2 regions of the Streptomyces sp. NPDC047081 genome follow, and region 2 is predicted to be linked to the other one. Evidence: riboswitches for the same ligand, from Rfam matches in the RefSeq annotation. Region 2 holds a riboswitch; the other holds the start of a gene.
What was found. A riboswitch is a leader RNA that binds a small molecule or an ion and turns the genes downstream of it on or off. The one in region 2 is predicted to bind glycine.

Region 1 (4,413 bases), on a different contig from region 2:
CCACGCGTTGTCGCCGCTGGTGGAGCCGCTCAGCCTGGACGAGGCGTTCGTGGATCTGGAGGCCGGGGAGGCGGCCTGGGACGAGGCGTCGGCGCGGCTGGTGGGAGAGAAGCTGCGGGCCGACATACGGGCGGGTACGGGGCTCACCGGGTCCGTGGGGCTCGCCGCGTCCAAGATGCTCGCGAAGATCGCGTCCGAGGAGGCGAAGCCGGACGGGCTGGTGCTGATCGAGCCGGGGACCGAGCGGGCCATGCTGGGACCGATGCCGGTGCGGATCCTGCCGGGGGTGGGGCCGGCGACGGGGGACCATCTGCGGCGGGCCGGGATCACCACGGTCGACGAGCTGGCCGAGGCGGGGGAGGACGAGCTCGTACGGCTGCTGGGGAAGGCGCACGGGCATGCGCTGTACGCGATGGCGCTGGCGCGGGACGACCGGCCCGTGGTGGCCGAGCGGGAGGCCAAGTCGGTGTCGGTCGAGGACACGTACGACGTGGACATCCATGACCGGCTGAGGGTGGGGATGGAGGTGCAGCGGCTGGCGGACCGGTGTGTGCGGCGGCTGCGGGGGGCCGGGCTGTCGGGGCGGACGATCGTGCTGAAGGTTCGGCGGTACGACTTCTCGACGCTGACGCGGTCCGAGACCTTGCGGGGGCCCACGGATGATCCGGCTGTGGTGCGGGAGGCTGCGGCTCGGTTGCTGGAGTCCGTGGACACGACGGGGGGTGTGCGGTTGCTGGGGGTCGGGGTGAGCGGGCTTGCGGATTACACACAGGAGGACTTGTTCGCGCAGGCCGCGGGGGTGGGGGAGGCCGAGGAGGCGGCTGAAGCGGAGCATTCCTCGGAGGAAGGGGGAGCCGGGGCGGCGGAGGTGCAGGTGGGGGGTGGTGAGCGGCGGTGGGCTGCTGGGCATGATGTGCGGCATGCGGAGTTCGGGCATGGGTGGGTGCAGGGGAGTGGGCTCGGGCGGGTGACCGTGCGGTTCGAGACGCCGCAGTCGGAGGTGGGGCGGGTGCGGACGTTTCGGGTCGACGACGCGGAATTGGAGCCGGCTGAGCCGTTGCCCTTGGTGCCGGCGGCCGGGAGACCGGGGGCTGCTGTGGACGGGGTTCGTGCCTGAGCGGTGCCGGGGCTGGGCGGGGGTTTCGCTTGCCCGCGCTGGCGGGGTGACGCCTGCGCCCACCCGTGCCGCCCCAGCGGCACGACTGCCCGCAGGCTGTGCCAGCGTTCAGCGCCGCTGTTGGGTGGGCTTACGCGTCGGCGTCCTCCGTGCCTGCCAAGTTGCCGAAATCTCGGTCCGGGAACGGGGGTGGGGGAGCTACGTCCAGGCCGTAGTGGTGGTAGAGCTGGAGTTCCTGGTCGGGGGAGAGGTGGCGGCCTACGCCGAAGTCGGGGGCGTCCTTGATCAGGGAGCGGTCGAAGGGGATGTGGAGTGTGCCTTCGACCAGTTCGCTGGGCTCCAGGGGGACGAAGGCGTCCCGGGAGAAGAGGCCGGTGCGTATGGCCGCCCACTCCGGCACGCCGGTCGCGTCGTCGAGGTAGACCTCGTCGATGGTGCCGATCTTCGTGCCATTGCGGTCGAACGCCTTGCGGCCGATCAGGTTGCGCGGATCGATGTCGGTCTGCACGGGCCCTCCACTTGGTCGCAACTCATTCGTAAGCACTACAAAAGAGCACATTGGTGAAGGCGGCCACTCGAACGCCCGGGGGAGGTGCTCGCTTGGTAGGCTGGCTGCGGCTGCTGACCCCGTGCGGGAGAGTCTTCCGGAGATCGTCCGGAAGCGCCGAAGGAGCAAATCCTCCCCGGAATCTCTCAGGCACACGTACCGCACGGACGAGGTCACTCTGGAAAGCAGGGCGGGTGTCGACGGCTTCCGCTCTCACCGACGGTGAAAACCGGGGGCTCTTGGCGACCCGGTGAAGCTCTCAGGTTGAGATGACAGAGGGGGAGGCCGTCGGGGTACCCGCGCCGGGGTGCCCCTCGAAGGTCGCGTCAGACCAGGAGGCCTCCGCAATGACCGCCCACCGCATTCCGCTCGCCGAGCTCGAACAGGGAATTCCGTTCGAGCAGCGTCATATCGGTCCCGATCACGAGGCGCGGGCCAAGATGCTCGCCCAGGTCGGGTACGGCTCCCTGGACGAGCTCACCGCCGCCGCTGTGCCGGATGTGATCAAGAACGCGGACGCTCTCGAACTTCCCGGGGCGCGTACCGAGGCCGAGGTGCTGGCCGAGCTGCGGTCGCTGGCCGACCGGAACCAGGTGCTCGACTCGATGATCGGGCTCGGGTACTACGGGACCTTCACCCCGCCCGTCATCCTGCGGAACGTCATGGAGAACCCGGCCTGGTACACGGCCTACACGCCGTACCAGCCGGAGATCTCCCAGGGGCGGCTCGAAGCCCTCCTCAACTTCCAGACCATGGTCGCCGACCTCACCGGGCTGCCCACCTCCGGTGCCTCGCTGCTGGACGAGGGCACGGCCGCCGCCGAGGCCATGGCTCTGTCCCGGCGCATGGGGAAGAACAAGAAGGGCCTCTTCCTCGTCGACGCGGACGTGCTTCCGCAGACCGTCGCCGTGATCGAGACGCGGGCCGAGCCCACCGGTGTGGAGGTCGTGGTCGCCGACCTGAGTGACGGCATTCCGGCCGAGATCGCCTCCCGTGAGATCAACGGCGTGCTCGTCCAGTACCCCGGCGCATCGGGTGTCGTACGCGATATCAAGCCGCTGATCGACCAGGCGCACGAGCTCGGCGCGCTCGTCACCGTCGCCGCTGATCTGCTCGCGCTGACGCTGCTGAAGTCGCCCGGGGAGCTCGGGGCGGACATCGCGGTCGGTACGACGCAGCGGTTCGGTGTGCCGATGGGCTTCGGCGGGCCGCACGCCGGCTTCATGGCCGTACACGAGAAGTTCGCGCGCAGCCTGCCCGGGCGGCTCGTGGGTGTGTCCGTCGACGCGGACGGGCACAAGGCGTACCGGCTGGCGTTGCAGACGCGTGAGCAGCACATCCGGCGGGAGAAGGCCACCAGCAACATCTGTACCGCGCAGGTGCTGCTCGCCGTGATGGCCGGCATGTACGCCGTGTACCACGGGCCGGAGGGGCTGAAGAGCATCGCCGGGCGGACCCATCGGTACGCCACCATCCTCGCCGCCGGGCTCGCGGCGGGTGGGGTCGAGGTCGTGCATGGCTCCTACTTCGACACCTTGACCGTGCGCGTCGCCGGGCGGGCCGCCGAGGTCGCCGCCGCCGCTCGGGAGAACGGGGTCAACCTGTACCTCGTCGACGCCGACCATGTGTCGATCGCGTGCGACGAGACGACGCGGCGGGCCCAACTCGCTGCCGTGTGGGGCGCGTTCGGGGTCGAGGGGGACATCGAGGCGCTGGACGCTGCCGTCGGGGAGGCGATTCCCGAGGGGCTGCTGCGCGATGACGAATACCTCACCCACCCCGTCTTCCACCAGTACCGCTCCGAGACAGCGATGCTGCGCTACCTGCGCCGGCTCGCCGACCGTGACTACGCGCTCGACCGCGGCATGATCCCGCTGGGCTCCTGCACCATGAAGCTCAACGCGACCACCGAGATGGAGCCGGTCACCTGGCCCGAGTTCGGGCAGCTGCACCCCTTCGCGCCCGCCGAGCAGGCGCAGGGCTATCTGACGCTCATCCGTGAGCTGGAGGAGCGGCTCGCCGAGGTCACCGGGTACGACAAGGTGTCCCTGCAGCCCAACGCCGGGTCGCAGGGCGAGTTCGCCGGGCTGCTCGCCGTACGCGGATACCACCGGGCCAACGGGGACGAGCAGCGGACCGTGTGTCTGATTCCGTCGTCCGCGCACGGTACGAACGCCGCGAGTGCCGTGATGGCCGGGATGAAGGTCGTCGTCGTGAAGACCGCCGAGGACGGCGAGATCGACGTCGAGGACCTGCGGGCGAAGATCGAGCAGTACCGCGACGAGCTCGCCGTGCTGATGATCACGTACCCCTCGACGCATGGTGTGTTCGAGGAGCATGTCGCCGACATCTGCGCGCAGGTGCACGAGGCCGGCGGGCAGGTGTACGTCGACGGGGCGAACCTCAACGCCCTTGTGGGGCTTGCCAAGCCGGGGCACTTCGGCGGTGACGTGTCCCACCTGAACCTGCACAAGACCTTCTGCATCCCGCACGGCGGTGGCGGTCCCGGCGTCGGCCCGGTGGGTGTGCGTGCGCACCTGGCGCCGTATCTGCCGAACCATCCGCTGCAGCCGGCGGCCGGGCCCGAGACCGGTGTGGGGCCGATCTCGGCCGCGCCCTGGGGTTCCGCCGGGATCCTGCCGATCTCCTGGGCGTACGTACGGCTCATGGGCGGCGAGGGGCTCAAGCGGGCCACGCAGGTGGCCGTGCTGTCCGCCAACTACATCGCCAAGCGGCTGGAGCCGCACTA
Region 2 (4,413 bases):
GCAGCGGCGGGCCGTGGTGACCACGCCGGTCTCCGCGAACTCGGCCGACGCGGCGGCCAGGAAGTCGATCGGGTCGTCCTGCCAGTCCGGTTCGTACAGCTTGACGCGGCCGCCGGAGGCGGGGCCGTCGAGGGGGGTGCGGCCCACCCGGCAGAGCTCGGCGACCGCGGCGGGCGGCAGGGGCACGCCGACCACACCGTCGGGATTGATCGCCATGCCGACCTGCGGGGGCAGCCCGCGGGCGAACTCGACGGCCGGGGCGATCGTGTACGACATGTGCCCGCCGACGACCTGGCGGAACTGCTCCTCGGAGCTGAAGACCGGGACGTACGCCTGGCCCTCGATCTCCAGCGTCGGCAGGTCCAGCGGGCCGCTGTGCGGGCCGCCGCCGCCGGGCAGCGGGATCCACACGAAGCTGCGGCCGAGCACCTCGATGATCCGGCCGCCCGCGGCGGGGATGCCGAGGGAGGCCGACAGCACCTCCTCCAGCTCGTTGCCGGGCCAGCCGCCGTGCGGATGGGGGTGCGCCTGCATGGGAAAGTCCGCGGGGAGATCCGCTGGGAAGTCCATCTGTTCCGACCGCCTGCTGTGAACCACTGATGTGGCCAAAAGGCTAACGGGTAAGACTAACGGGTAAGAAGGGACTGCGGTCGGCCCGTGAAGCCGATCCGGCGCAGCACGTCCGCCGCGTCCCGGTCGAGCAGCACCGCCGAGCCCACGCCGGCCGGCAGGTCACCCCGCTCGACCTGGCGGATCAGCCGGGCGGCCGCGTGCCGGTGGCGCAGGAACGCGTACCTCGACACTCCCCGGCCGCGCTCGCGCTGCCCGGCCAGGGCCGCGCCGGCCGTGACGTCGAGGAGCAGCAGGTGCAGGGTGCCGCCGCGGCGGCGGGCCTCGCGGGCCAGCCAGTCGCGCACCCAGGCCTGCGTACCGCAGTCGTGCACGACGACGCCCCTGCCGCCGCGCAGGGCGCGGTACAGCCCGGCGTAGTGGGCGAGGCGGACCAGCGGGCGGTAGACGGCGTACGGCAGGAGGCGGGCCCGGGCGTCCCAGCGGTCGCGGGTGTCCTGGGAGTCGATGCGTATGCCCTTGACCGCCCGGTTCATCAGCGTGGACTTGCCGCTGCCGGGCAGGCCGGTGACGACGACCAGGTCGCGGGGGCCGAAGAGCAGCGCGTGCGGGCTGCGGCCCGAACGGTCGCGGAGGTCGCGGACCACCGGTGCCGGCCGCTCGCCGCAGTGCTCGCGGGCCGGGGCCGCGGGCTGCTTGGGCAGCGCGAGAGCCGAGGTCGTGGCGTAGGCGGTGGTCCTGTTCACCGTGATCGTCCTCCCCTGGGGCCGGGTACGGAGTCCCATCCCCGTCGAGTGTAAAGAGAAGGTAATGCGCGGTGTCTCGTGTTTTCGTGATCGTCCTGCCACAGGCTGGTTACAGATGCGGCCCTGCCGTATGCCCCGGATGCGTGCAATGATGTGCGCGCCAACTGCATATCGGCCGTTCGAATCCGCGCGGGAGAGTCCTCGACCTCTGGTCGGGGCGCCGAAGGAGCAAGTCCCTCCCTTGAATCTCTCAGGCCCCGTTACCGCGCGGGCGAGGCACATCTGAAAAGCGGACCGCCGTCTCCGGTGGTCCCACCCAAGGTGCAAGCCATGTCCCATCGGGTCATGGCGAACCTCTCAGGTTCCGATGACAGATGGGGAGGAACGACCTCGCCCGTGCCGTCATGCCTTGGGAGACATCCGTCCGATGAGCAGCACCGAAATCCGTCGTACCGCGCTCGATGCCCTGCATCGCTCGCTGGGTGCGACGATGACCGACTTCGCCGGCTGGGACATGCCGCTGCGCTACGGCTCCGAGCGCGACGAGCACGTCGCCGTGCGGACCCGGGCGGGGCTCTTCGACCTCTCCCACATGGGCGAGATCACCGTGACCGGGCCGCAGGCGGCCGAGCTTCTCAATTACGCCCTCGTCGGCAACATCGCCTCCGTCGGTGTCGGCCGCGCCCGCTACACCATGATCTGCCGGGCCGACGGCGGCATCCTGGACGACCTGATCGTCTACCGGCTCGGTGAGACCGACTACATGGTCGTCGCGAACGCCTCCAACGCCCAGGTCGTGCTGGACGCGCTCGTCGAGCGTGCCGCCGGTTTCGACGCCGAGGTGCGCGACGACCGGGACGCCTACGCCCTGATCGCCGTGCAGGGCCCCGAGTCCCCCGGGATCCTGAAGTCCCTGACCGACGCCGACCTCGACGGCCTCAAGTACTACGCCGGTCTGCCCGGCACGGTCGCCGGGGTCCCCGCCCTCATCGCCCGCACCGGCTACACCGGCGAGGACGGCTTCGAGCTGTTCGTGAAGCCCGAGCACGCCGTCGAGCTGTGGCAGGCGCTGACCAAGGCGGGCGAGGGTGCCGGTCTGGTCCCGTGCGGCCTGTCCTGCCGGGACACCCTGCGCCTGGAGGCGGGCATGCCGCTGTACGGGCACGAGCTGAGCACGGAGCTCACCCCCTTCGACGCCGGGCTCGGCCGGGTGGTGAAGTTCGAGAAGGACGGTGACTTCGTCGGGCGCGAGGCCCTCCAGCAGGCCGCCGCGCGGTCGCAGGAGAACCCCCCGCGCGTCCTGGTCGGCCTGGTCGCCGAGGGGCGGCGGGTGCCGCGCGCCGGGTACCCGGTCGTCGCCGGCGGCGAGGTGATCGGCGAGGTCACCTCCGGCGCGCCCTCCCCGACGCTGGGCAAGCCGATCGCGATGGCGTACGTCGACGCGGCGCACTCGGCGCCGGGCACGGCCGGTGTCGGCGTGGACATCCGGGGCAGTCACGAGCCGTACGAGGTCGTGGCGCTGCCGTTCTACAAGCGCCAGAAGTAATCCTTGGGCGTGCCCCCGGGCACATCACCGCTGCTCACGCGCGTTTCCAGCAGTCCCCCATTCATCAGCACTCCCCCGCGTACAGGAGAATTCAGGCCATGAGCAACCCCCAGCAGCTGCGCTACAGCAAGGAGCACGAGTGGCTGTCGGCCGCCGAGGACGGCGTCTCGACGGTCGGCATCACCGAGTTCGCGGCCAACGCGCTCGGCGACGTCGTCTACGCCCAGCTTCCCGAGGTGGGCTCCGCCGTGACCGCGGGCGAGACCTGTGGCGAGCTGGAGTCGACCAAGTCGGTCAGCGACCTGTACTCCCCCGTCACCGGTGAGGTCACCGAGATCAACGAGGACGTCGTCAACGACCCGTCCCTCGTCAACTCGGCCCCCTTCGAGGGCGGCTGGCTCTTCAAGGTCCGTGTCACCGAGGAGCCCGCCGACCTGCTCTCCGCCGACGAGTACACCGCCCAGAACGCCGGCTGAGGAGCCGTACACGCATGTCCGCACTGAACACCCCCCTGCACGAGCTCGACCCGGACATCGCCGCCGCGGTCGACGCCGAGCTGCACCGCCAGCAGTCCACGCTGGAGATGATCGCCTCCGAGAACTTCGCGCCGGTCGCGGTGATGGAGGCGCAGGGCTCGGTCCTCACCAACAAGTACGCGGAGGGCTACCCGGGCCGCCGCTACTACGGCGGCTGCGAGCACGTCGACGTCGCCGAGCAGATCGCCATCGACAGGGTCAAGGAGCTGTTCGGCGCCGAGTACGCCAACGTCCAGCCGCACTCGGGCGCCTCCGCCAACCAGGCGGCCCTGTTCGCGCTGGCCAAGCCCGGGGACACCATCCTCGGCCTGGACCTCGCGCACGGCGGCCACCTGACCCACGGGATGCGGCTTAACTTCTCCGGCAAGCAGTTCGACGTGGTCGCCTACCACGTCGACCCGGCGACGGGGCTTGTCGACATGGCCGAGGTGGAGAAGCTCGCCAAGGAGCACCGGCCGAAGGTGATCATCGCCGGGTGGTCGGCGTACCCGCGGCAGCTGGACTTCGCGGAGTTCCGCCGGATCGCCGACGAGGTCGAGGCGTACCTGTGGGTCGACATGGCGCACTTCGCGGGCCTGGTCGCGGCCGGGCTGCACCCGAACCCGGTGCCGTACGCCGATGTCGTCACCTCGACCACCCACAAGACGCTGGGCGGCCCCCGCGGCGGCATCATCCTCGCCAAGCAGGACTTCGCGAAGAAGCTGAACTCGTCCGTGTTCCCGGGCTTCCAGGGCGGTCCCCTGGAGCACGTGATCGCGGCGAAGGCGGTCTCCTTCAAGGTCGCGGCGAGCGAGGAGTTCAAGGAGCGCCAGCGGCGTACGGTGGAGGGTGCGCGCATCCTCGCCGAGCGTCTGACGGCCGACGACGCCCGGGCGGCCGGGGTGAACGTGCTGTCCGGCGGTACGGACGTGCACCTGATCCTGGTCGACCTGCGCGAGTCCGAGCTGGACGGTCAGCAGGCCGAGGACCGTCTCCACGAGGTCGGCATCACGGTCAACCGCAACGCCGTCCCGAA

Region 1: linked by a shared signal. The riboswitch ahead of gcvP (aminomethyl-transferring glycine dehydrogenase) and the one ahead of gcvT (glycine cleavage system aminomethyltransferase GcvT) in region 2 are both predicted to bind glycine.

Annotation. Positions count from the first base shown of each region.
Region 1 covers NZ_JBEYUY010000005.1:9,322-13,734, forward strand. Annotated here, with positions in the region: gene ABZ848_RS10790 (DNA polymerase IV) at 1-1,117, shown strand, start outside; gene ABZ848_RS10795 (PRC-barrel domain-containing protein) at 1,248-1,625, opposite strand; glycine riboswitch at 1,740-1,836, shown strand; gene gcvP (aminomethyl-transferring glycine dehydrogenase) at 2,012-4,413, shown strand, end outside.
Region 2 covers NZ_JBEYUY010000025.1:115,347-119,759, forward strand. Annotated here, with positions in the region: gene ABZ848_RS36330 (enhanced serine sensitivity protein SseB) at 1-570, opposite strand, end outside; gene ABZ848_RS36335 (AAA family ATPase) at 627-1,316, opposite strand; glycine riboswitch at 1,497-1,592, shown strand; gene gcvT (glycine cleavage system aminomethyltransferase GcvT) at 1,744-2,862, shown strand; gene gcvH (glycine cleavage system protein GcvH) at 2,961-3,338, shown strand; gene glyA (serine hydroxymethyltransferase) at 3,353-4,413, shown strand, end outside.